Magnetococcus sp. PR-3: one gene and its partner. The protein of the gene in region 2 binds, or shares a complex with, the protein of the main gene of each other region. Links are inferred from orthologs where the notes say so. Each region holds a gene or a part of one and is shown on either strand. Other genes may lie near its edges.

The links.
Region 1: the proteins of nusB (region 2) and rpsJ are in contact, whole or in part, in a solved structure (PDB 3D3B), measured with the Escherichia coli proteins. The link is inferred for Magnetococcus sp. PR-3 from one-to-one orthologs.

What each region holds. Positions count from the first base shown.
Region 1 is NZ_JBAHUQ010000016.1:105,068-108,216, forward strand. Bases 21-2,846 are described here. They hold rpsJ (30S ribosomal protein S10), read right to left. Parts: upstream 1,675-2,846; coding sequence 1,366-1,674; downstream 21-1,365. Other genes in these bases: rplD (50S ribosomal protein L4), read right to left, coding at 21-571; rplC (50S ribosomal protein L3), read right to left, coding at 598-1,239; fusA (elongation factor G), read right to left, coding at 2,710-2,846. Outside these bases: more of rplD, read right to left, coding at 1-20; more of fusA, read right to left, coding at 2,847-3,149. UniProt on the Escherichia coli protein: Involved in the binding of tRNA to the ribosomes. Part of the processive rRNA transcription and antitermination complex (rrnTAC). The complex forms an RNA-chaperone ring around the RNA exit tunnel of RNA polymerase (RNAP).
Region 2 is NZ_JBAHUQ010000003.1:101,664-104,961, reverse strand. The notes cover bases 132-3,106. They hold nusB (transcription antitermination factor NusB), read right to left. Parts: upstream 1,878-3,106; coding sequence 1,386-1,877; downstream 132-1,385. Other genes in these bases: V5T57_RS03400 (bifunctional 3,4-dihydroxy-2-butanone-4-phosphate synthase/GTP cyclohydrolase II), read right to left, coding at 2,372-3,106; ribH (6,7-dimethyl-8-ribityllumazine synthase), read right to left, coding at 1,881-2,351; thiL (thiamine-phosphate kinase), read right to left, coding at 370-1,386. Also shown: more of V5T57_RS03400, read right to left, coding at 3,107-3,298. UniProt on the Escherichia coli protein: Part of the processive rRNA transcription and antitermination complex (rrnTAC). The complex forms an RNA-chaperone ring around the RNA exit tunnel of RNA polymerase (RNAP).

The DNA of each region.
Region 1 (3,149 bases), on a different replicon or contig from region 2:
TTTCGTAGCGCAGCAGGTCGTAAACGTTCACACCATCAACATCTGCAACAAGCACGTTAGGAATGTTGCGAGCTGACAGCAGCACGTTATCAGAAAGCTCTTTAACCACGATGAAAGTCGACTTCTCAGCACCAAGGCTGCTCAGCAGGCTTTTCATCCCTTTGGTCTTAGGACCTTCCAGCTCGAGCTTTTCAACAACCACCATCTCCTCCGAAGAGGCTTTGGCGGAAAGTGCTGTTTGCAGCGCAAGCTTACGTACTTTTTTGTTCATCTTGTGGCCGAAGTCACGAGGCTGGGGACCGAAAACGATACCACCAGTACGGAACTGAGGCGCACGGGTTGTGCCCTGACGGGCGTTACCTGTGCCTTTTTGACGGAAAGGTTTCTTTCCACCGCCGCGCACATCACTGCGACCTAAAACCGCAGCGGTACCGCTGCGACGTTTGGCCAATTGATAGTTGACGGCCATACCCAGAAGGTCCGCACGGATCTCACGACCAAAAACGGATTCATTTAACTCCGCACTGCGAACTTCCTGGTTATTGGCGTCTTTAACGGGTACTTGGATCATGGTGATTTCCTTCTATCCACACCTAATCAGGCAGAGCCTTTTTTTAAGGCGTCCCGAACCAACACCAGAGAGCCCTTGGAACCGGGAATGCTCCCCTTCACGGCTACGATGGACTTTTCACTGTCCACGAAAGCCACTTTCAAATTCTGCACGGTCTGAGTTTCTTTACCCATTTGACCAGGCATCTTTTTGTTCTTAAATACTCGACCAGGAGTTTGACACTGACCGATAGAACCGATGGAGCGGTGTACCTTGTGAGAACCGTGGGTAGCACGACCACCACGGAAACCCCAACGCTTCATACCACCGGCAAAACCTTTACCCACCGTCCGACCTGTAACGTCGACAAAGCTGTCTACGGCAAAATGCTCAGCATTAAGCTCTTGACCCACTTCATAGTCGTTAGGATTGGCGACGCGGAATTCACGCAAAACCCGCCGAGGCGTCACATTAGCCTTGGCATACTGCCCACGGACAGTTTTAGAGATGCGGGAAGGTTTGGCTTCTTCAAAACCAAGCTGAATGGCGTTGTAACCATCCTGCTCTTCTGTACGCTTGGCCACTACAGCACAGGGACCCAGTTGTACCAAGGTAACAGCGATACGCTGACCATCCTCGGTAAACATCTGGGACATGCCGAGCTTACGGCCGATCAGACCACTACGCATGTCTTTTCCTCATATTATTATCGATTGCCTCCCCTACCCCAACCTTCGCAAAGCGACTGTCCGATAAGGGAGGATGCTTTAAAGGGAGCGGAGATCATACGTCACCACTCTCCAAAGTCAAGCTAATTATAGCTTGATCTCGACATTCACACCTGCAGCGAGGTCCAACTTCATCAATGCATCCACCGTTTGGGGCGTAGGATTGATGATGTCGATGATACGCTTATGGGTGCGGATCTCGAATTGCTCACGGCTTTTTTTATCTACGTGAGGTGAACGCAGAACCGTGTAACGATTGATTTTTGTAGGCAGCGGAATCGGTCCACGGATATCAGCACCGGTACGACGAGCAGTCTGCACAATCTCACCAGTACTTTGATCTAGGATCCGATGATCAAAGGCCTTCAAACGGATGCGGATTTTTTGGCTATCCATCATGTGTGTTCCTCAAACGTCTACAGAGCTTAGGCTCAGTCAATGACTTCGGCAACCACACCAGCGCCGACGGTACGGCCACCTTCGCGAATGGCGAAGCGCAGACCTTTTTCCATGGCGATGGGGGCGATCAGTTCAACTTCCATGGTGATGTTATCACCAGGCATAACCATCTCGGTACCCTCAGGCAACTTGAGAATGCCGGTTACGTCCGTGGTACGGAAGTAGAACTGGGGACGATAGTTCGAGAAGAAGGGTGTATGACGACCGCCCTCTTCTTTGGTCAGAATGTAGGATTCTGCCTTAAACTTGGTGTGGGGAGTGATCGACCCAGGCGCAGCCAGAACCTGACCACGCTGGACGTCTTCACGCTTAGTGCCACGCAGCAGCACACCCACGTTATCACCAGCTTGACCTTGGTCGAGAAGCTTACGGAACATCTCAACACCGGTGCAGGTGGTGTTCTCAGTATCTTTCAGACCAATGATCTCGATGGTCTCACCCACCTTAACCATGCCACGCTCAATACGGCCAGTTACAACCGTACCACGACCGGAGATGGTGAACACATCTTCGATTGGCATCAGGAAGGCTTGNTCAGGTAAACAACCAGAGCAGGCACACCAACCTGACGCGCCAGCAGGATGTGCTCACGGGTCTGAGGCATGGGGCCATCAGCAGCACTCACAACCAGGATACCGCCGTCCATCTGGGCGGCACCGGTGATCATGTTCTTGACATAGTCAGCGTGACCAGGGCAGTCAACGTGAGCGTAGTGACGATTCTCTGTCTCATACTCAACGTGGGCTGTTGCGATGGTGATCCCACGCTCGCGCTCTTCTGGGGCGCCATCAATCTGATCATACGCCTGAAACTCGGCGCGACCTGCATCCGCCATCACCTTGGTGATCGCAGCGGTCAGCGTCGTCTTACCATGGTCAACGTGGCCGATTGTGCCGATGTTGACATGGGGTTTATTACGTTCAAACTTTTCCTTGGCCATTGTAGACCTCCGAACCTTTCTATCTAGCCGGATCAACCGGTGGCTTTTGCCTTGATCTCTTCAGCAATGGCGTTAGGCACCTGGGCATAATGGCCAAACTGCATGGTAAAGGTAGCACGACCCTGACTCTGAGAGCGCAGATCCGTGGCATAACCGAACATACCCGACAGAGGTACCTGAGCTTTTACCAACTGATTGTTACCGGAAGCTTCCATACCCTGGATCTGTCCACGGCGGGAGTTCAAGTCACCAATCACATCGCCCATATACTCTTCAGGGGTCTCAACTTCAACATCCATGATGGGCTCAAGCAGAGCAGGCTTACACTTTTGTGTGCCCTCTTTTAGACCTATGGAGCCGGCAATTTTAAAGGCCATTTCCGAAGAGTCAACATCGTGGTATGAGCCATCGAACAAGGTGGCTTTCACGTCTACCATGGGGAAGCCCGCGTAGACACCATTGGCCATCGCTT
Region 2 (3,298 bases):
CACGTAAGTTATGGCTTAGGTCATGAAATAGTTTGAGGGGGGCCGGGGAGAGAAGTTCGCACGATGCCCTCGGTTGGTCGCTTATGATCGCACCATAATCTCTCAAGCAGATGTGACCTAAGAATACGTGAGGTGTCTTTTATCTTGGATAGTGAGAGGCAACATCGGCCATATAAAGCCGGTATACGCCCCCCCATGCACACCCTTTTAGGGTGGTGCCGGTGACAACGGTTGAGGGTGTGCCCAAGCTGCAAAAAGGGGTGATGCGGTGCTCCCTATCATCACCTTTTAGTACCGACAAACGAGAGTCAGTTTACCCCTAGGCTGGGCAAAATAGCCCATATATTTGCCCAGCCAGGGTTTAAACTTTTAAAAGTGTGTCCAGCCACTCTGAGCCAAATTCATGGCTTGGCCTTGCTGCTGAATGGTGACCGTGGGTTTGCCTTCTGCTTTGGTAATTTCACCAATCTCAACCAGCGAAACCCCCACTTGATCCGCAATTTTAGCCACCTCTTCTGCAGCCCCTGGTGCAAAAGCAAAGAGCAGCTCGTAATCTTCACCACCGGTTAAGGCCAGCTCCAGGGCGGACGATCCATGCTGATCCATGACTCGCTTTGCAGAGTCAGAGAACGGGAGTTTCTCTACATCCACCACCGCACTAACCTTGGAGGCTTCGCAGATGTGGTTGAGGTCTGCAACCAGGCCGTCGGATAGATCAATACAAGCATGGGCAAGTGCGGCATCCTGAATCGCCATCCCCAGTGTAATACGGGGTTCAGGCAGATCATGACGACGGCTTAAAAAGCTCACATCATCGGCAGATCCCACAGGTAACTTACCCAGCATATGGGCCAAACCAAACGCGGAGTCACCCAAGGTGCCTGATAGAAAGAGCTTATCCCCAACCTGGGCACCTGACCGTGCCACAGCACGTTGCTGACCAATTAAACCCAGCAGCTGTACCGTAATAACAATCTTGGCATTGGAGCGAACCGTATCCCCCCCAACCAAAGCCACCTGGTGGTTTTCAGACGCAGCTTTCACCCCACGGGCAAACTCTTCCATCCAGCTTTGTGAGGTACGGTTAGGTACCGCCAAAGAGAGCAAAAACCAACGGGGCATACCCCCCATGGCCGCAATGTCGGATAGATTAACCGCCAACGCTTTTTGACCCAGCAGGTAAGGGTCGGCATCGCTGTTAAAATGGATGCCCTCTACCATGGTATCTGTTGTGGCCAATAGATCTTGGGTGCGGGGTACCGATAATGCAGCGGCATCGTCACCAATACCCAACTGTACCCCTTCACCATTTTTTGGCTGGATCGGGGCAAAGATATCGTGGATCACACCAAACTCACCGAGGTTGGCAACGCTTTTTTCCACCATTATTTCGACTCCTGTTGGCCCCATACCCGCATCGGTACGGCCCCCTCATCCCGCATCAAACTGGCGATTTTATCCATAACACCGTTGGTAAAACGGCTGGACTCTTCCCCACCAAAACGTTTAGAAAGTTCAATGGCTTCGTTCATGATGACCCGATGGGGTACATCGGGCTGTTTAAGCAGTTCATAAATGCCTAAGCGCAATACATTGCGGTCCACAACCGATAAACGATCCATCGACCAGCCTGCACCAGCCCGGCCGATCCAGCTATCCAACCCCTGACGCTCCTCCGCTACCCCACGGGTGAGAATGCTGAAATACTCCTTATCCATCCCTTCGGAATGGGGATCTTTCAGCATATTCATCATAGCTGGTTCAATAGGATCCCCCGCGATTTCGCAGCCATACAGAACCTGTAGCGCGATCTCACGAGACTTGGTACGACCACCACGACGGATGGTATTGCGGGATTTGCCCGATTTGCGTGCCATACTTTACATCTCATCCAGCAGATTAATCATCTCAATGATGGAAATGGTTGCTTCCCAACCTTTGTTTCCAACCTTGGTCCCCGCACGGTCAATGGCCTGTTCCACGGTATCGGTGGTTAACACACCAAAGCCGATGGGCATTTCATGCTCCAAGCCCACAGAGGCCACACCTTTGGTGACTTCAGCAGAGACATAATCAAAGTGCGGGGTTGAACCACGAATCACAGCACCTAAGCAGATGATACCGTCATACTTACCGCTTTTGGCTGCTTTTTGGGCGGCCAAGGGCAGCTCAAAAGCACCAGGAACGCGGGCTACGGTAATGTCCTCTTTTTTACCACCGTGACGTAAAATACAGTCAATGGACCCCTCTAGCAGGCGCTCGGTGATAAAGCTGTTGAAACGGGACAGAAGCAGGCAGAACTTCTTGCCATCAACGGTCAGATGACCTTCCAGTTCAATAATGTCGCCCATGTCCTCTCCTTCTTAGTAGGTTATGATTCGTTGGTTTCAGGGAACTGCCGTAGCAGATGCCCCATCTTGTGCTTTTTGGCCTTCAAGTAGTGTTCGTTGGTGGTGCCATGTTCAATTTCCAACGGCACCCGATCCACCACATCCAGACCATAACCGGTCAGACCGACAATCTTTTTGGGATTGTTGGTCATCAATTTCATATGGGTAACACCCAGATCTTTCAAAATCTGAGCACCAATACCATAGTCTCGCAGATCTGCAGAGAAACCCAACGCTTCATTGGCCTCTACCGTATCTCGACCTTCATCTTGAAGGTTATAGGCGTGCATTTTATTAATCAAACCAATGCCACGTCCCTCTTGCCGCAGGTAGACAATGACACCGCGCTCTTCACGACCAATCTGTTCCATAGCCGCTTGTAGCTGTGGCCCACAATCACACCGTAGGGAACCAAACATATCACCGGTTAGGCATTCGGAATGGACCCGAACCAAAACAGGTTCACCATCATCCACATTCCCTTGAACCAGGGCCACATGCTGGTGTTCATCCACATCATTGGTATAGGCAACCAACTTCCACTCACCACCATAAGCGCTGGGTAGACGGGTCTCTACCGCCCGGTGTACCAACTGTTCGGTTTGGCGACGATAGGCGATCAGATCAGCAATGGTACCAAGCTTGATGCCCATCTCTTTGGCCATGGGGATCAGATCAGGCACACGGGCCATGGTTCCATCATCTTTAAGAATCTCACAAATCACCGCTGCGGGTTTTAAACCGCTGAGACGGGAGAGATCGACCGAAGCCTCGGTGTGACCCGCACGTACCAAGACACCCCCATCTTTGGCCACCAAGGGGAAAACATGACCAGGGCGAGAGATATCCTCTGGGCCACTGTTTTCATCAATAGCGGCCTCAATGGTGCGGGCCCGGTCTTGTGCAGA